3 regions of the Geodermatophilus sp. SYSU D01105 genome follow, and region 3 is predicted to be linked to each of the others. Evidence: riboswitches for the same ligand, from Rfam matches in the RefSeq annotation. Region 3 holds a riboswitch; each other region holds the start of a gene.
The links. Region 3 has a riboswitch for cyclic di-AMP ahead of ACI79I_RS21625 (aggregation-promoting factor C-terminal-like domain-containing protein). Riboswitches for the same ligand answer to the same signal wherever they lie in the genome.

Region 1 (6,455 bases), on a different contig from region 3:
TGGTGCCGGGGACCCGGGATCGGAGGGGTCAGCCGCGGTAGTTCACGTGGACGTGGTCGAAGTGGTTCGCCGTCACGCCGCCACGGTCCTCCATGGCCTTCCAGGTGCCGGTCGGCGAGGTCAGGATCCGCTGCTGCCAGATCACGTACTCGACGCCGAGCTCGTCCCAGTGGTCGACCTGGTACTGGGCGATGGCGTCCCCCAGGGCGGCGTCGGACAGCACCATGTAGTCCAGGGCCAGCCCGGACGGGTGCCCGTGCGGGTCGACCGCGCTGCCGCGGGTGCCGCCGATGGTGATGCCGGCGGCGCCGGGCACGTTGCTGACCACCGCGTCGGCGGCCGCCTGCGCCTGCGGCCGCACGGCGCCGGCGCTGTTGGTGATCTGCGCCGTCGTGGGCGCAGGTGCCGGAGCGGCCGGGGCGGCGGCAGCCACGGGGACCGAGTTGCCGACGGTGCCCACCTCGACGGGGGCGACGGCGGCCTGCGCGGCACCGGCGACCAGCAGCACCTGACCGGGGAAGATCAGGGTCGGGTCGCTGCCGATGACGCCGACGTTGCGCTGGTACAGCTCGCGCCAGGGCTGGTGGAACGTGGTGGCGATCTCGGCCACCGTGTCGCCGCGCTGGACCGTGTAGACGTCCGACGGGGCGGCGGTCGGGGCCGGAGCGGCCTCCGGGGCCGGGGCGACAGCCGGCGCTGCGGGAGCGGCGGCCGGCGCGGGGGCCGGCGCCTCGACAGCGGCCGGCGTGGTGCCGTCGGCCAGCTGCTTGCCGCAGGTCGGCCACGCGCCGATGCCCTGCCCGGCGAGGACCTTCTCGGCGATCTCGACCTGCTGCGCCGGGGTCGCGAGGTCCGCGCGGGGGGCGAGGTCGGTCCCGCCGTAGCCGGCCCAGGTGGACTGGCTGAACTGCAGCCCGCCGTAGTAGCCGTTACCGGTGTTGATGCTCCAGTCGCCGCCGGACTCGCACTCGGCGACGCCGGTCCAGTCGTGGGTGGTGGCGGCGGATGCCGGGGTGCTCAGGACGCCGAGTCCGACGACGGTGGCCCCTGCCGCGACGGGGGCCTTGGCGATGACCTTCTTGGTCCGGACATAGCGCGGCGCACGGTGCTTGGCCATGGGTGATCTCCGATCACCGCCGGCGAGGTGAGCTGTCGGGTTCGGACGATCGGTGCCCGGCCGCGGATCGCGGCTTCACCCCGAGGCGCGCCCGGCCGTTCGGCCGGAGCGCCGTGGAACGTGGGTCCCCCACCCCTGCCCTGAGGTTCTGGAGACGGCTACCGGTGGGCAGGGTTTGGCGGACCGGCGCCACGCTCCCATCTGCGGAACGCAGCCAAAACGTTACGTTGGGTCATGTGAACTGTCGCCGTGACGGTCGTCACGTGGTGGTGTGCGTGGGGAGGACGTGCAGGTCGGGGCAGGAGCGCTCCGCGGACGTGCTCTCCGGCACAGGGTCCCGGCGGCGGCCGCGGCTCCCGGCGGCGGCCGCGGGTCCCGGCGACAGCCTCGGGAACGGTCCGGCCGCCGCCGGGGTCGGTCACAGGACCTGGTGGCCGTACATCTCCCCGAGCGGGTCGGCGATCAGCTCGATGCGGGCGCCGTCGGGGTCGCGGAAGTACACCGACACCCCGCTGTGCACCTCGTGCGGCACCCCGGCGTCGGTCAGCCGCCGCACCAGCTCCTGCCAGCGCTCGGGGTCGACGCTGATGGCCATGTGGTGCAGCCCGCCGAGCACCTCGGCATAGGGGCCGACGTCCAGGCCGGGGAAGTCGAAGAAGGCGATGAGGTTGCCGTTGCCGATGTCGAAGAAGAAGTGCGAGGAGCCGGGGTAGTCGCGGTTCTCGATCAGCTCGGTCAGCGGGAAGCCCAGGACGTCCTGGTAGAAGCGCACGGTCCGCTCGACGTCGCTGCTGATCAGGGCGGTGTGGTGCAGGCCGCGGGCGGTGGTGGCGGGGCGCTCGCCGGCCGGCCGCAGGTGTGCGGCGCGGATGCGCGCCCGCTCGGCCTCCAGCGCAGCGGGGTCGGGGGCGGTCGTCGTCATCGGGGTGCGTCCTCTCGGGTCGGGGCGTCAGCGGTCGGCGGAGGGGGCGAGCCGGAACTGCTCCCGCCGCTCGGCGGGCACGAGCTCGAGATAGGCGGGGTGTCGCTGGATGTAGCCGCGGATGAACGGGCAGAACGGCAGGACGGCGTGGCCCGCCGCCCGCGTGGCGTCCAGGGCGCCGCGGGCCAGCACCGAGCCCAGCCCCCGGCCCTCGAAGGCCGGGTCGACGACGGTGTGGGTGAAGGCGACCGACGACGCGGTCCGCCGGTACTCGGCGAAACCGGCGACCTGGCCGTCCACCCGCACCTCGAAACGTCCGGCCCCGGGCACGTCCACCACCACCGGCTCGTTCTCGGGCATCGCACACCGGTCCTCTCGGTCGACGGCAGAGTCTTGCAGGCGGGGACCGGCGCGCACGCCGATCCCCGCCGGCGACCGAGGAACGCGACTCGGGCGGCTCAGGAACCGGCGGCCCGCGGCCTGGGGACGATCGGACCCGGTCCGACCCGTCCCTCCATCAGGCAGGTCGTCCCGGCGGCCCGCGTCCGTGCGCCCTCGATCCGCCGCCGGGCCTCCTGCACCAGCGTGCCGTCCTGCCGGGGAGCGCAGACCAGGATGGGCCGGTGCGCCCGGACGGCGGGGTGGGCGAAGGCCTGCTCGACCAGCTGGGCGCTCAGCGGGTCCGGCAGGTCGGGGCCGTCGGCCCAGAACTCCACGACGACCTCGCCGTCGGGCTCCCACACGTGCGCCTCCGCGACCGCCACGGCGGACATCACCACGGTGACCCCGGTCGGTTCGACGAGCAGCTCCCAGCGCCGTCCGTCGGGTGTGCCGCCCGGGATGCGGCGGGGGCGGGCGAGGGCGGTGGGGGCGGTCCTGGGGCGGGGCGGCTGCGCGGCAACGGTCAACGCGGTGCTCCTCGGGACGGGTGTCGGGTGAGCCGTCTCCACGGTGCCGAGCGCGCGGTGCCCAGCGCAGGGCCGTTGGTCCCGGAATCGGCGGTCCACCTCCGGCCGGGGCCGAGCGCGGGGAGGCCCGGGCCGGTGCGGCAGGGTGTCCCCGTGGCCGACGGTGCCACCGGAGGCGGTGCGCGGGACGCGGTCGTCGCGCCGTCCGGACCCGAGGCGAGGAGACGGTGCATGAGGACGCGGGGAGCCGTGCTGCGGGGACCCGGCGACTGGGAGGTCGTCGACCTGGAGGTCCGGGACCCGGGCCCGGGTGAGGTCCTGGTCGACATGGCCTACGCGGGCCTGTGCCACTCCGACGAGCACCTGAGGTTCGAGAGCGCCCGCTACCCGATCGTCGGCGGGCACGAGGGCGCCGGCGTCGTCCGGGCGGTCGGTGGGGGCGTGACCGGCCTGGAGCCCGGCGACCACGTGGTGACCGCCTTCCTCCCCACCTGCGGCCACTGCCGCTGGTGCGCGTCGGGCCGGTCCAACCTGTGCGACCTGGGCGCGACCATCGCCACCGGCCGGCTCCCCGACGGCAGCTGGCCGTTCACGCTCGACGGCGAGCCGCTGGGCGGGTACTGCATGGTCGGCGCCTTCGCCGAGACCTCGCTGCTCTCGCAGTACTCGTGCGTCCGGATCGAGCGGCGCCACCCGCTGGACGTCGCCGCGCTCATGGCCTGCAGCGTGCCGACCGGCTGGGGGTCCGCGGTGAACGCCGGGCCGGTGCGGCCGGGCGACGTGGTCGTGGTGGTGGGCACCGGCGGGGTCGGCTGCAACGCCGTCCAGGGGGCGGCGAGCGTGGGGGCCCAGCACGTGGTCGCCGTCGACCCGGTCACCTTCCGCCGGGAGTTCGCCCGGACGCTGGGCGCCACGCACGCCGTCGCCACGACCGAGGAGGCCGCGGCCCTCTCCCGGGAGCTCTCGCGGGGCACGGGCGCCGACGTCGTCATCGTCACCACCGGCGTCACGGACACCGGGATCATCGCCGGAGCGCACCGCTGCCTGAGCAAGGGCGGCACGCTGGTGCTCACCGGGCTGGCCGACCACACGCTGGAGAAGACGGTGAGCCTGCCCGGCAACATCGTCACCGTCTTCGAGCAGCGCGTGCAGGGCGCCCTCTTCGGCATGTGCAACGCCCACCGGGACATCCCGCGGCTGCTGCGCCTCCACGAGGAGGGCCGGCTCCGGCTCGACGAGCTCATCACCCGGCGGTACGCCCTCGACGAGATCGAGCAGGGCTACCGGGACCAGCGCGAGGGCACGACCATCCGCGGGGTCCTCCAGCACCGGCACTGAACGCACGAGCGCCCCCGGCCCGCTCGGGCCGGGGGCGCTCCGCGCACGTCAGACCACGCGCACGTCAGACCACGCGCACGTCAGACCACGCGCACGTCAGACCACGCGCACGTCAGATGACGAACGCGGCCAGCGACTCCGGGGCGAAGAGCTCCTCGGGCTCGTACCGCCGGGGGGAGAGCCCCTGCTCGGCGTGGTAGCGCAGGAACGTCTCGAGCGTGGTCCGGTTGGGCTCGAGCCCGTAGGGCCACCAGTCCTCGCCGAGGGCGGCGCGGGTGCGCTCGACCTCGGCCCACAGCCACGGCAGGGCGTAGCGCAGGGCGGCGGTCTCGCCGATGCCGGCCAGGCCGACGTCCTTGGCCGTCGCGCAGGCCTTGACCAGCTCGCGGGCCAGCCAGCGGTGCTGCTCGTAGACCTCCCGGCGGATCACCAGCGTGTGCATGATCGGGAAGATGCCGGTCCGGGCGGAGTACTGCCGCTCGACCTCCGCGGGGTCGGCGAACAACCGCCGGATCCCGCCGCCGCCCGGGGTGTTGAACGGGCCCGGGTTGCGGGCGCTGTAGACCGCGTCGAGCTCCCCGTCGAGGAGCAGCTGGGACAGCGTGTCGGCCGGGCCGATCGGGGACACCTCGACCCCCGGCGGCAGGTCCAGCCGGACCTTCTCCGTCCGGCCCGGCTCGTCGAGCCCGCCGGTGCGGTAGCGCACCGACTCCACCGGCAGGCCGTGGTGCTCGGCGAGGGTGCCGCGGATCCACACCGAGGCGGTGATCTGGTACTCGGGCACCCCGACGGTCGCGCCGGCGAGCTCGGCCGGGTCCTTGAGGTCGGAGTCCTCGCGGACGTAGATCCCGCTGTGCCGGAAGGCCCGGGAGGGGAAGACCGGCACCGCGACGAAGGGCGCGCCCTTGCTCAGCGTCATGACGTAGCTGGACAGGGACAGCTCGGCGATGTCGAACTCGCCGAACTTGAGCATCCGGAAGAACGTCTCCTCGACCGGCAGGTCCAGGAAGTTCAGCTCCGCGCCGCCGACGCGGACGGTGCCGTCGCGCAGCGGCTGCATGCGGTCGTAGGCCTGGCAGGCCATCGTGAACACGGGCGCGGCCATGGGTCGCACTCCTTCCGTGGGTGAGTGGGAGTCAGCCCAGCTGGGCCGGCAGGACGAACAGCAGGACGGCGGCCAGCGGCGCGACGACGATCATCGCCAGGCCGAAGGTGAGCAGCTTCCGCGACACCGAGCGCTGCTGGTCCTCGGGAGCGCTGGCCACGACCAGCGCGCCGACGGAGGAGAAGGGGCTCGCGTCGACGACCGTCGCCGACAGCGCGATGGCGATCAGCAGCGCCGTGGGGGACAGGTGCCCCAGCGCCATCAGCGGGATCGCGAGCGGCACGATCGCGCCGATCACGCCGGTGCTGGACGCGAAGGCGGACACCAGCGCGGCCACCCCGCACAGCAGCAGCGCGCTGACCACCGGGGAGCCGACGCCGGCGACGCCCTCGCCGATCCGGGTGATCGTGCCGGCGCGGTCGAGCACCTCGATCAGCGTGACCAGCCCGCAGACGAGCAGGATGACGTTCCAGCTGATGTGGGCGGTGTTCTCCTTGCGCGGGAACACGGTGTGCACCACGACGGCGGCGACGATCGCCAGCATCCCGATGTCCAGGTCGAACACCAGCGAGCCCACCGCGACCAGTGCGATCGCGACCAGCGTGGTGACCCGGGCGGCGTCGAGCCGGGGGCGGACCGGCGCGGGAGCCGCCGTCCGGACCGCGGTCGCCGCCCCGCCGGCGCCCGTCCCCGCCGTGGGGGCGGACTCCAGCGGGCTGCCGGTGCCGTCGGCCGGGCTCCCGGGCGCGCGGACGGCGTCGTCCAGCCGCTCGCCGGTGGCGCGCAGGCCGCCCATGACGAGGTAGACCACGACCGCGAGGACGACGTTGAAGGCCAGGGTGCCCAGCCACAGGGTCACCGGGCTGACGTCGAAGCCCTCGCTGGCCACGGCCTCGTTGGCGATGATCCCCAGGGTCGACAGCGGCGAGAAGGTGCCCGCCCCGACGCCGGTGACGACCATCAGGCCGGCCAGCAGCGGGCGGATGCCGAACTCGCGGGCGAGGCTGATGCCGATCGGCGCCATGATCCCGGCCGCCGCCTGACCGGGGGCCCCGGCCGAGGTGA
Region 2 (6,455 bases), on a different contig from region 3:
GGGCGGCGCCCGGTGGCGAGCATCAACTTCGTCACCGCGCACGACGGCTTCACGCTCAACGACCTCGTCTCCTACAACGAGAAGCACAACGAGGCCAACGGCGAGGACAACAACGACGGCGAGAGCCACAACCGCAGCTGGAACTGCGGTGTCGAGGGCCCCACCGACGACCCCGCGATCCTGCAGCTGCGTGCGCAGCAACGGCGCAACTTCATCGCCACGCTGATGCTGAGCCAGGGCGTGCCGATGCTGCTGCACGGGGACGAGCTGGGCCGCAGCCAGGGCGGCAACAACAACGGCTACTGCCAGGACTCCGAGCTGACCTGGATCGACTGGGAGGACGTCGACGAGGGCCTGCTGGAGTTCACCAAGGCGGTGACCAAGCTGCGCTGCGACCACCCGACGTTCCGCCGGCGGCGGTTCTTCCACGGCCGCCCGGTGCGCCGCGGTCAGGGCGAGCCGGTGGCCGACATCGACTGGCTGACCCCCGACGGCGAGCAGATGGCCGACGAGGACTGGGACGTCGGCTACGCCAAGTCGCTGGCGGTCTACCTCAACGGCCTCGGCATCCGGGAGATGGACGAGCGCGGGGAGTACGTCAAGGACGACCACTTCTACCTGGCGTTCAACGCCTCCCACGAGCCGATCGACTTCACCCTGCCCAGCGAGGACTACGCCCAGGGCTGGACGACGGTGCTCGACACCGCGGAGATGGGCGAGGTCGAGCCGGTGGAGCGCAAGCCGGGTGAGACGGTGACGGTGCAGGGGCGCTCGATCGTCGTCCTCACGGGTCCGGCGCTGTGAGCGAGCCGCTCAGCGAGCAGCGCCGGCGCGAGGTGCCGACGGCGACCTACCGCCTGCAGGTCACCGCCGACTCCCCCCTGGACCGGGCCGCGGAGCTCGCCGGCTACCTGGCCGACCTCGGGGTGAGCCACGCCTACTCCTCACCCCTGCTGCGCTCGGCCGCGGGCAGCACCCACGGCTACGACACCGTCGACCACGCCCACATCGACGAGTCGCGCGGCGGGCGCGAGGGGTTCGACCGGCTGGTCGCCGCGCTGCACGAGCGCGGCCTGGGCCTGGTGCTGGACCTGGTGCCGAACCACATGGGCGTCGCCGACCCGTCGGAGGCCCCGTGGTGGTGGGACGTGCTCCAGCACGGCCGGGACAGCGCCCACGCGGCGGCCTTCGACATCGACTGGGACTTCGGCGGCGGCAAGGTCCGCATCCCCGTCCTCGGCTCGGCGGAGGACGTGGAGAAGCTCGAGGTCGTCGACGGGGAGCTGCGGTACTACGACAACCGGTTCCCGATCGCGCCGGGGACCGGGGAGGGCACCCCGCAGGAGGTGCACGCCCGGCAGCACTACGAGCTGGTCGACTGGCGGCGGGCCGACTCCGACCTGAACTACCGGCGGTTCTTCGCGATCAACACCCTGGCCGGGCTGCGGGCGGAGGACCCGGAGGTCTTCGCGGCGACCCACCGGCTGGTCCTGGAGCTGGTCGAGGCCGGCGCCGTGGACGGCCTGCGGATCGACCACCCCGACGGGCTGGCCGACCCCAAGGGCTACCTCGACCGGCTGGCCGAGGCCTCCGGCGGCCGCTGGACCGTGGTGGAGAAGATCCTCGAGCCCGGGGAGGACCTGCCGGAGAGCTGGGCGACGGCGGGGACCACCGGCTACGACGCGCTGGCCGAGGTCGACGACGTGCTGGTCGACCCGGCCGGGGAGGCGGCGATCACCGCGCTGGACACCGAGCTGTCCGGCGGGCCGGTCGACTACGCCGAGCTGGTGCGCGCCTGCAAGCGCGAGGTGACCGACGGGATGCTCGGCTCGGAGGTGGCCCGCCTGGTCCGGGTCATCGGCGAGCTGCCCGGCATCTCCCGCGAGCAGCAGACCGAGGCCCTGGCCGAGCTCCTGGCGAGCTTCCCGGTCTACCGCACCTACCTGCCCGACGGCCGGGAGCACCTCGACGCGACCGTGGCCGCGGTGCGGGAGCGCCGTCCCGACCTGGCCGGCGCCGTCGACGCGCTGCACTCGGTGCTGTCCCAGGCCGGCACCGAGGCGGCGACCCGCTTCGAGCAGACCAGCGGACCGGTCATGGCCAAGGGCGTCGAGGACAGCGCCTACTACCGGTGGGCCCGGTTCGTCGCGCTCAACGAGGTCGGCGGCGACCCGGCCCGCTTCGGCAGCACGGTGGCGGAGTTCCACGAGGCGCAGCAGCGCCGGCTGGCGCGCAAGCCGGAGTCGATGACGACGCTGTCGACGCACGACACCAAGCGCAGCGAGGACGTGCGGGCGCGGCTCGCGGTGCTGGCCGAGCAGCCGGACGACTGGGCGCAGCTGGTGCGCCAGCTGCTCGCCCGGCACCCGCTGCCCGACCGGCCGCTGGCCTCCTTGGTGTGGCAGAACCTCGTCGGCGCCTGGCCGCTGTCCCGGGAGCGGGCGCACGCCTACGCGGAGAAGGCGGCTCGCGAGGCGGGCACGTCGACGACGTGGACCGACCAGGACGAGGAGTTCGAGGCCCGGCTGCACGCGCTGGTCGACGCGGCCTACGACGACGAGGCGACGCACGGCGCGATCGAGGACGTCGTCGCCCGGATCGCGCCGGCGGGCTGGTCGAACTCGCTGTCGCAGAAGCTGCTGCAGCTGACCATGCCCGGTGTCCCGGACGTCTACCAGGGCACCGAGCTGTGGGACTTCTCCCTGGTCGACCCGGACAACCGCCGTCCGGTGGACTACGCGCTGCGCCGGCGGCTGCTGGCCCGGCTCGACGGGGGTTGGGTGCCGCCCGTGGACGCCGAGGGCGCGGCGAAGCTGCTCGTGGTCTCCCGGACCCTGCGCGCCCGCCGCGAGCACCCGGAGTGGTTCACCGGGTACGAGCCGGTGACGGCCACGGGCACGGCGGCCGACCACGTCGTCGCCTTCGACCGCGGCGGCGCGGTGACCGTCGCGACCCGCCTCCCGGTCGGGCTGGCCGGCGCCGGTGGCTGGGGCGACACCGCGCTGCAACTGCCCAACGGGGCGTGGCGGGACCTGCTCACCGGTGGGCGGTACGTCTCGGACGCCGCCGGGCTCCCCGTCGGGGCAGCGCTGGAGCGGTTGCCGGTCGCCCTGCTCGTGCGGGACTGACGCAGGACCACCACGCCACCGGGCTCGCGGCGGGACCCCGCAGGGGCCACGTCCGTCACGAAGCGCAGCGGGGCGGGGGCGGTGCGCCGCTCCCGCCCGGCCTGTCGCAGGAGGGCCGTGCCCCGCCCCCCTGCCGACAGGCCGGGTGCGGCACGCCCACCTAGCGTTCGCGGCGTCCGGCTCCCCGCCGGGCCCGGCGCCGTCCCGCCCAACCCCGTCCGGCGGCGAGCGGACCTCTGCACGACCGTGGACGGGGGTGGGGGACCCACCTACGACGCCCCGCGCGAGGTGTGCGCAGCGCGTCTGGGGGTGAAGCCGCGATCCGCGGCCGGGCACCGATCGTCCGAACCCGACAGCTAACCCCGCCGGCGGCCGATCGGAGGACCCCCATGCCCCAGCACGACCGATCCCGCACGCCCGCACGCGGCCTGCGCCGCGGCGCCGTCGTCCTCACCGGCGCGGCGGCGCTCTCCGCCCTCGCGCTCCCCGGCACGGCTCAGGCCGCGGAGCACAACTGGGACGGCGTCGCCCAGTGCGAGTCGGGCGGGAACTGGCAGATCAACACCGGCAACGGCTACTACGGCGGCCTGCAGTTCAGCGCCAGCACCTGGGCCGCCTACGGCGGCCGCGAGTTCGCGTCCAACGCCCACCTGGCCAGCAAGGAGCAGCAGATCGTGGTCGCCGAGCGCACGCTCGACGGCCAGGGCATCGGCGCGTGGCCGACCTGCGGCAGGCACCTGACCGCCGCGGTCCAGTCGCCGGCGCCGGCCGCCGAACCGGAGCAGGCCTCGCGGGCGGACCGGGCGGCGACCGGCAGCCACGTCGTCCAGGCCGGGGACACCCTCGGCTCCATCGCCGCCCGCCACGGCACCGAGGGCGGCTGGCGCGGGCTGTGGGAGCTGAACCGGGACCAGGTCAGCGACCCGAACGTGATCCGCGTGGGTCAGACGCTCCGGGTCTGACCGGACCGCGGGGCCCGGCCGGTGCGCTCCCGGCCGGGCCCCGCCGCGCGCGGGGCCGGCAGCTGGTCCGGAGGTGTCCCGCTCCCGCCGTGGACGGGCGACCCAGCCCGGTCGGCCCTGCGCTCCCTCCTCCGCGGACCGTGCCCGGAACCCACGGTTGGCCGCCGGGTGTGCGGGCATGATCCGTCCCGATCCCGGCCCTCCGGCCAGTCCCCGTCTCGTCCCGCGTGGAGGCACTGCGCATGTCCGCACCCGTCGAGTTCTCCGTCTGGGCACCGCTGCCGAAGCGGGTCCGGCTCCAGGTCGACGGCTCCGTGCACGAGATGCACCGGGACGACGGCGGCTGGTGGCGCGCCGAGGTCGAGGCCGGGCCGGAGGCCGACTACGGCTTCCTCCTCGACGACGACGAGAAGGTCCACCCCGACCCGCGCTCGCGCCGGCAGCCCGAGGGGGTGCACGGGCCCTCCCGCCGGTTCGACCCGTCGGCGTACGCGTGGGGCGACGCGGCGTGGACGGGGCGCCCGCTGGCCGGCGGTGTGGTCTACGAGCTGCACGTCGGCACGTTCACCCCGGAGGGCACGCTCGACGCGGCGATCGAACGGCTGGACCACCTGGTCGAGCTCGGTGTCGACTTCGTCGAGCTGCTGCCGGTCAACGGCTTCAACGGCACCCACAACTGGGGCTACGACGGCGTCCTCTGGTACGCGGTGCAGGAGGACTACGGCGGCCCGGCCGCCTACCAGCGGTTCGTCGACGCCTGCCACCAGCGCGGGCTGGCCGTCGTCCAGGACGTCGTCTACAATCACCTCGGCCCGTCCGGGAACTACCTGCCGCAGTTCATGCCGATCTTCGCCGAGGGTGCCAACACCTGGGGCAACTCGATCAACCTGTCCGGGCCGGACTCCGACGAGGTGCGCCGGTACATCATCGACAACGCGCTCATGTGGCTGCGGGACATGCACGTCGACGCCCTCCGGCTCGACGCCGTCCACGCGCTGGTCGACGAGCGGGCCACCCACGTGCTGGAGGAGATGGCGCAGGAGGTCGACCGGCTGTCGGTGGCCGAGGGGCGCCCGCTGACCCTCATCGCCGAGAGTGACCTCAACGACCCGCGCCTGGTCACCCCGCGGGTGGCCGGCGGCATGGGGCTGACCGCGCAGTGGAGCGACGACTTCCACCACGCGCTGCACTCGACCCTCACCGGCGAGGGCCAGGGCTACTACGCCGACTTCGCTGCTGCGGGCCTGTCCGGGCTGGCCAAGACGCTGACCGGCGCCTACTTCCACGACGGCGCGTGGTCCAGCTTCCGCCGCCGGCACCACGGCCGGCCGGTCGACGTCGACGAGCTGCCGGGCTGGAAGTTCCTCGGCTACCTGCAGGACCACGACCAGATCGGCAACCGCGCCGTCGGCGACCGCATCTCGGCCTCCCTCTCCCCCGGCCTGCTCGCCGTCGGGGCGACGATCGTGCTGACCAGCCCGTTCACCCCCATGCTGTTCATGGGCGAGGAGTGGGGCGCGAGCACCCCGTGGCAGTTCTTCACCAGCCACCCGGAGCCGGAGCTGGGCAAGGCCACCGCCGAGGGGCGGATCGGCGAGTTCGCCGAGCACGGGTGGGACGCCGCCGTCGTGCCCGACCCGCAGGACCCCGAGACCTTCACCCGCTCGAAGCTGGACTGGAACGAGGTCGAGGAGGAGCCGCACGCCCGTCTGCTGGCGGTGCACCGCGCGCTCCTGGCGCTGCGCCGCGCGCAGCCGGACCTGGTCGACCCCGACCTGTCCCGGGTCGCGGTCAGCTGGGACGACGAGGACCGCTGGCTGGTCGTCCACCGGGGCGCGCTGCGCGTGGTGGCCAACCTGGCCGGCGAGCCGCGGGAGGTCGACCTGGACCGGCCGGCCTCCGGGGTCCTGTTCGCCACCGGCGAGGAACCGCGGATCGACCGGACGACGGTGACGATGCCGGCCGAGAGCGCGGCCGTGGTCACCACCTCCTGACGTGCGCCGCCTGCTGCCCGGGCCGGCGGCCGACCTCGACGACGACGCCCTGGTCGAGGCCTACCGGCTGCCGCCGGGGCGGTCGCTGCGGGTGGACTTCGTGGCCTCGCTGGACGGCGCGATCACCGTCGGCGGCCGCAGCGGGGGCCTGGGGTCGCCCGGCGACAAGCGGGTCTTCCGGCTGCTGCGGGCGCTGGCCGACGTGGTGCTCGTCGGGCACGGGACGGCGGCGACCGAGGGTTACCGGCCCGTGGCGGCCGACCCGACCGTGGGGGCGCTGCGGACCGCGCTGGGCCGGCCGGCGTCGGCGCCGGTCGCCGTCGTGTCGCGGCGGGCGTCCCTGACCCCCGGCGACCGGCTGGCCGTGCCCT
Region 3 (6,455 bases):
GGTCGAGGCTCCGGCCGCTGAGGCCGTTCCCGCCGCTGCCGGCGAGGCCGCCCCGGCTGCCGCTGCCCCCACGGTCTTCGCCGGCCGGGCCGCCGCCGCGCCGGCCGCGCCCTCCGACGTCCGGACGCTGGTGACCGGCGCGCTCGGCGGTGCCGGGCTGACCCTGCTCGGCGTCGTCGTCGGCTGGCTCCTGGGCCGCCGCAGGGGCTGACCCGCACCGGGTCAGGCGGCGCGGGCCTCCGCGCGCAGCGCGACCGCGGCCAGCAGCTCCCAGCGGATCGCGGAGCTGCCCGGCCGGACCACCCGCCAGTAACGGGCGAAGCGCCGCTGCGTGGCCGGGTCGGTCGCCACCACGCGGGTCTCCGAGCTGAGCTCCGTGCCCCCGCAGGACGGCGTCAGCCGGAAGTCCAGGGCCGCCTTGACCCAGCCGGGCTCCGACCAGGCCCGCAGGCCGTCGGCGTCGAGCGGCGGAGGTCGCTCCCCGCCGCCCAGCCGCCACGCCTGCAGCACGCCGCCGAACACCACGGAGACCGGCGGGACCGAGGACAGCAGCGGCACCGGGAGCGCCTCGAGGAACGGCCGGTCGCGGAGGTGTCCGACCCCGCGGCCGGCGAGGACGACCGGGAGGAACCGCGCGGCGCCGAGCGCGACCGTCACCGGCAGCCGGGACAGCCGCACGCGGTGCAGCTCCTCCCAGACCACGGCCGGCGGGGCGTCGACCCACCGCGCCTGGCGGGTGACGTGGTCGGCTCCCGCCAGCACGTCGTCGAGGTCCACGGAACTCCCGTACCCGGCAGGCGAGCGCCGTGTGCACCCAGCGCGATCCCGGACGGCACCGGGGCGCACTGGGTGCACGAACCGGGGCGTCAGCTCGCCCGGCGGTCGGTCAGCGTCGGGTAGTCGGTGTAGCCCTCGGGGCCGGCCGCGTAGAACAGGTGCGCCCGGGGCTCGTTCTCCGGGTGCTCGCCGGCCCACCGCTCGACCAGGTCGGGGTTGGCGAGAACGGCGCGGCCCACGGCGACGGCGTCGGCGTGCGCGGCCTCGATCAGTGCCACGGCCTCGTCGCGGGTGGTGACCGTGCCGAAGCCGCTGTTGGCGATCAGCGGGCCGCCGAAGCGCCGGCGCAACTCCTGCACCAGGTCCCCGGCGGGCTCGCGGTGCAACACCGACAGGCACGCCAGGCCCAGCGGGGCCAACTGGTCGACGAGCGTGCCGTAGGTGGCGAGGACGTCGTCCCGGTCGGTCTCGAGGGCGTCCTGGATGTCGTGCTCGGGCGAGATCCGCAGGCCGACCTTGCCGGCGCCGATCGCCGCGGCCACCGCCGTCACCACCTGGCCGACGAAGCGCGCCCGGTTCGCCGGCGACCCGCCGTACTCGTCGGTGCGCTGGTTGGACGCCGGGGAGAGGAACTCGTGCAGCAGGTAGCCGTTGGCGCCGTGGATCTCCACGCCGTCCAGCCCGGCCTCGACGGCGCGGCGGGCGGCGGAGACGAAGTCCGACACGACGTCGCGGGCCTCGGCCACGGTCAGTGCGTGCGGCACCGGGTAGGGCTGCTTGCCCTTCTCGGTGTGCCCCTCGCCGTTGATGGCGATGGCGCTGGGGGCGACGACGCGGCGGCCGCCGTTGACGTCGGGGTGGGTGACCCGGCCGCCGTGCATCACCTGCATGACGATCGTGCCGCCGCGGGCGTGCACCGCCTCGGCGACGCGGCGCCAGCCCTCGACCTGCTCGTCGGTGACGATGCCGGGCTGGCCGACGAACGCCTGCGACTCGTGGTTGGGGTAGGTGCCCTCGGTGATGATCAGGCCGACGCCGGCGCGCTGGCGGTAGTGCTCGACGACGAGGTCACCGGGGACGCCGGAGGCACCGGAGCGCATGCGGGTCAGCGGGGCCATCACGACGCGGTTGGCGAGCTCGATGTCGCCCAGGGTCACGGGGGAGAACAGGTCCACGGGGAGTTCGACGCTCGACCGTGGGGCCGCCATTCCGGGACGCGACCGTCACGACGCTCACAGTGACGCGCGTCCCGTCGGCACCACTACGGCGTCACACCGATTCGTCGGCCGTCGAGTGGCGCGGTGCACATCGCGTTCTTACGGTGACTGCGTCCGGCCGATCGTCGCCTCCCGAGCCCCGGGAGCCCGCGCCGGACGCCGCCGAGTCGCACTCACCAGGTGGGTGCGAGCCGGGGACCCACCCGCACCACCCGGGGTGAGTCCCGCTCCCGGGAACCATCCGGGAGCGGGTAGGGCACTCCCAGCCCGAACCCGTCAGCTGACCCGGTAGGCGGCCCGGGGAGACAAGGAGAACCACCGCGCCCGGGGCTCTCGCCCCCGCGCGCCCACAGGGTCCGGGACCGTCGCGCTCCCGCCTGTCCACGTCCCAGGTACCAGCCGCCCGGCACGCACTGTCGGCCGACGGCGCCCAGCCGGGCACCCGTGTCCGGCCGGTGCCGCGCGCCCAGCTGACGACACGCCGACCGGCGCGGCCGGTCCCGCACGTCCCGGCGCCGACGGTGCCGGGCACCCGCACAGCACGAGGACCACCATGCACAACGAGCACACCCACTCACCCCGCGCCCTGCACCGGCTCGCCGTCGTCGGCGCCCTGGGCCTCTCGCTGGCTCTCGCCCCCGTCGGCGGGTCGCTGGCCCAGGCGGAGGTCCAGGGCAGCCCGGCCGCGGTCGGGGCGAGCGAGAAGCAGGCCTACAAGGACCACGCCCTGGGCCAGGTCGGTGGCAACCGGACCCAGTTCGGCTGCCTGGACCGGCTGTGGGAGCGGGAGAGCGGCTGGAACCCGCATGCCCAGAACCCGACGAGCAGCGCGTACGGCATCCCCCAGTTCCTCGACTCGACCTGGGCCAGCACCGGCATCCGCAAGACGTCGGACCCGTACCGCCAGATCAAGGCCGGCCTGATCTACATCGGGGAGCGGTACGGCAGCCCCTGCGGGGCATGGGACCACTCACGGTCCACCGGCTGGTACTGAGGACGAGCTCCCTTCGACGTCACCCGTGTCACCGGCTGACCGGCTGACCTGATCCGCGACGGGGGGCCACCCCGACCCGGGTGGCCTCCCGTCGCCTCGAGGAGCGGGCACACCGCGTCCCACACGGCCGCCCATCCCCGCTGTCATCGCCGAATGCCGATGACATCGAGTGCGAGCGCTCCAGAGCCGTCGGTCGACGAGACCACCGCGCTCTCCGCCGCCGCGTGCGTGTTCCGCAGCCTCGGCGACCCGGCCCGGCTGGCGATCCTGCGTCACCTGGCGCTCGGCGAGCACAGGGTCGTCGACCTCACCGCGCACCTCGGGCTGGCGCAGTCGACCGTGTCGGCGCACCTGGCCTGTCTGCGTGACTGCGGGCTGGTGACCTCCCGGCCGAAGGGCCGGGCGTCGATGTGGTCGCTGGCCCACACCGCGCCCCTGCTCGACGTGCTGTCGGCGGCCGAACAGCTGCTCGCCGCCACCGGCGACGCCGTGGCGCTGTGCCCCGTCTACGGCGAGGCGGCCGGCCGGTGACCGCCACCTCCGCGCACCCGGCGCTGACCCCGATGGAGCGGAGCCGGCTGGGCCGCCGGGCACAGCTGCTGGCCGGGGCATCGGTCACCTACAACGTCATCGAGGCGGTCATCGCGGTGGTCGCGGGCCTCGCCGCCGGATCGGTCGCGCTCGTCGGCTTCGGTCTGGACTCGGTCGTCGAGGTCTCCAGCGGGCTCGTCATCCTGTGGCAGTTCCGCCATCGACTGCCCGAGTCACGCGAGCGGCAGGCGCTGCGGCTGATGGCGTTCTCGTTCTTCGCCCTGGCCGCGTACGTGACCGTCGAGTCGGTGCGCGCACTGTCCTCCGGCGGGGATCCCGAGGCCTCACCGGTCGGCATCGGCCTGGCGATCGCCTCGCTGGTCGTCATGCCGTTCCTGTCCTGGGCGCAGCGCCGCACCGGCCGCGCGCTCGGCTCCCACGCGGTCGTCGCCGACTCCACGCAGACGCTGCTGTGCACCTACCTCTCGGCCGTCCTGCTCGCCGGGCTCGTCCTCAACGCGACACTCGGCTGGGGGTGGGCCGACCCGATCGCCGGGCTGGTCATCGCCGCCGTGGCGGCCCGCGAAGGGGTCGAGGCGTGGAGGGGCGAGGGCTGCTGCGCGCCCGACCGTCCGGGCGAGGCCCCCGACGGCGCCGGCGACGGGTGCGGCTGTGCTGACGGCTGCACGGACGCCTGCTGCGCGCCCGCCACCTCACCGCAGACCCTCCAGATCACGCGCCGCCAGCAGGACCGATGAGCGCGGTCGCCCTGGCCCTGTACGTCGTCGCCCTGGTCGTGCTGTTCGGCGTCCGGTCGTGGGTGCAGCACCGCCGCACCGGCAGCACCGGCTTCCGGGGCATCTCCGGCACCCCGGCCGAGGCCGCCTGGTGGGGCGGAGTGCTGTTCGTCGCCGCGGTGGTGCTCGGCCTGGCCGGGCCGCTGCTGGCCGTGACCGGCACCGTGCCCGCCGATCCCCACCCCGTCCTGGCCGCGGTCGGGCTGCTCCTCGCGCTCGCGGGTCCGCCGCCACCCTGGCCGGCCAGGCGGGCATGGGCGCGTCCTGGCGGATCGGCGTCGATCCCGGCGAGCGGACCGACCTGGTCACGACCGGGGTGTTCGCCTGCGTCCGCAACCCGGTCTCCACCGCCATGGCGCTCGCCCAGGTCGGCATGGTCCTGGTGGTGCCCACCTGGATCAGCGTCGCGGCGCTGGTCGCGCTGATCGCCGCCGTGGAGGTGCAGGTCCGCGTCGTCGAGGAGCCCCACCTGAGCCTCCTGCACGGGAACGCCTACGCCGCCTGTGCCGCACGCACCGGCCGGTTCGTCCCCGGCGTCGGCCGTCGTGCCCGTCCCCCGGCCGACGCCCGCATCGGCTGACGGCGGCGCCTCCCCGCCCCTGGTGCCCCCCGGAGGACGGTCTCGGCCCGAGGGGGTCCGCCCTCAGGCCGCCGGCGAGCGGTCCCGGTTGACGAGGATCGCCAGCTGCGTGCGGGTCCGGACGTCGAGGCGGCGCATCGAGGCCGTGAGGTGGCTCTTCACGGTCGACAGGCTCACGAACAGCCGGCAGGCGATCTCCTCGTTGCTCAGCCCCTGCGCCACCAGCTCGGCGACGTCGCGCTGCCGCTCGGTGAGCCGGTCGAGGGGATGCTCCTCGGAGCCGAGCAGGGCCTCGGGGTCACTCAGGTACCGCACCAGGTGCCGGGTGGCGGTGGGGTCGAGTGCCGCCTCGTGCCGGGCGAGTGCCCGGACGCCGTCGACGAGCCGTTGCGCGGCCGCGCGACGGGGCAGGTAGCCGCGGACCCCGGCCTGCAGGATCTCCACCAGCCGACCGTCGACGTCCGCGTCCGGCTCGGCGAGCACGAGCACCGCCGTGTCCCGCTGGCAGAGGGTGCGCAGCACGGGCAGGGTGGCGCCGGCCACCAGGCCCTGCCGGACGACGACGACCTGCGTCGCCACACCCTCGGCGACCGCGAGCGCCTCGGGCAGGTGACTGGTCTCCGCGACGACGGCCATGTCCGGCTGCGCCTCGAGGACGACCCGCAGGCCCAGGCGGAAGACCTCCTGGTCCTCGCACAGCAGGACCCGCACCAGGGCCATCGGCGTCCGGACGGCACACGGCCGGGCCGGCGCCGCCGGCCGGGGTCCCGGCGGCTCCTCCGCCTCCGCCGCCGGCGTGCCGCCGGTCGGCTGCCCCGGGGAGCGTGGACGGGTGGTCGTCGGTCCGGGCCTGGCACCGACCTCGGCCTGCGTCATGCCTTCCCCCTGTGTCCGGCCCGAGACGGGCCCACCGGCGAGACGTGTCCGGTCTGTCTTCCGACTGGAGTGACTCCATGGATGCAGTGCTCACAGGTTCCGCTCAGACAGTGTCCACCGGATGCCCAGCGTTCTCACAGGGTCAGCGTCACGACACCCCCCGGGAGATGCGCCGGCAGAACGGGTCACCCGCCCGAGCGCCGCGCCTCCCCCCGGTCGTCGGGCCGGCCGGCCCGGTGGACGTGGATGGCCAGCTGGGTGCGGTCCCGCAGGCCCAGGCGGCGCAGCGCCACCGTGATGTGCCCCTTCACCGTGGCGCGGCTCACCCGCAGCCGGGCGGCGATCTCCGCGTTGGTCAGCCCCTCGGAGACCAGCTCCGCGACGACCCACTGCCGCGCGGTCAGCTGGCCCGAGGCCGACCGGCCGGCGCCGTCGGCCGCCTGGCGGACGCCGTCGAGACAGTGCAGGAGCTCGCCGGTGACGGAGGCGTCGAGGACGGTCTCCCCGCGGGCCACCGCCCGCACTCCCTCGACCAGACGCTCCGGGCTCACGGTGGTGTGCACGTACCCGCGCGTCCCCGCCTGGAGCGCCTCGACGAGGTCGCTGCCGGCTCCGGTCTCACCGAGCAGGACGACGGCGATCCCCATGCCGGTCAGCGCCCGCACGAGCTCCTGGACGACCGC

Region 1: another riboswitch for cyclic di-AMP. It lies ahead of ACI79I_RS20310 (LysM peptidoglycan-binding domain-containing protein); the one in region 3 lies ahead of ACI79I_RS21625 (aggregation-promoting factor C-terminal-like domain-containing protein).
Region 2: another riboswitch for cyclic di-AMP. It lies ahead of ACI79I_RS12250 (transglycosylase family protein); the one in region 3 lies ahead of ACI79I_RS21625 (aggregation-promoting factor C-terminal-like domain-containing protein).

What each region holds. Positions count from the first base shown of each region.
Region 1 is NZ_JBJGYR010000024.1:45,530-51,984, reverse strand. It holds gene ACI79I_RS20310 (LysM peptidoglycan-binding domain-containing protein) at 29-1,117, opposite strand; cyclic di-AMP (ydaO/yuaA leader) riboswitch at 1,120-1,281, opposite strand; gene ACI79I_RS20305 (VOC family protein) at 1,536-2,039, opposite strand; gene ACI79I_RS20300 (GNAT family N-acetyltransferase) at 2,067-2,399, opposite strand; gene ACI79I_RS20295 (hypothetical protein) at 2,498-2,947, opposite strand; gene ACI79I_RS20290 (NDMA-dependent alcohol dehydrogenase) at 3,179-4,285, shown strand; gene ACI79I_RS20285 (hypothetical protein) at 4,398-5,390, opposite strand; gene ACI79I_RS20280 (SLC13 family permease) at 5,422-6,455, opposite strand, start outside.
Region 2 is NZ_JBJGYR010000011.1:54,829-61,283, forward strand. It holds gene glgX (glycogen debranching protein GlgX) at 1-804, shown strand, start outside; gene treY (malto-oligosyltrehalose synthase) at 801-3,128, shown strand; cyclic di-AMP (ydaO/yuaA leader) riboswitch at 3,385-3,494, shown strand; gene ACI79I_RS12250 (transglycosylase family protein) at 3,518-4,090, shown strand; gene treZ (malto-oligosyltrehalose trehalohydrolase) at 4,333-6,084, shown strand; gene ACI79I_RS12260 (dihydrofolate reductase family protein) at 6,086-6,455, shown strand, end outside.
Region 3 is NZ_JBJGYR010000029.1:16,154-22,608, reverse strand. It holds gene ACI79I_RS21640 (SRPBCC family protein) at 1-211, shown strand, start outside; gene ACI79I_RS21635 (hypothetical protein) at 223-777, opposite strand; gene ACI79I_RS21630 (alkene reductase) at 867-1,952, opposite strand; cyclic di-AMP (ydaO/yuaA leader) riboswitch at 2,145-2,304, shown strand; gene ACI79I_RS21625 (aggregation-promoting factor C-terminal-like domain-containing protein) at 2,548-2,988, shown strand; gene ACI79I_RS21620 (ArsR/SmtB family transcription factor) at 3,142-3,519, shown strand; gene ACI79I_RS21615 (cation diffusion facilitator family transporter) at 3,516-4,277, shown strand; gene ACI79I_RS21610 (methyltransferase family protein) at 4,570-4,896, shown strand; gene ACI79I_RS21605 (LuxR C-terminal-related transcriptional regulator) at 4,960-5,616, opposite strand; gene ACI79I_RS21600 (LuxR C-terminal-related transcriptional regulator) at 5,958-6,455, opposite strand, start outside.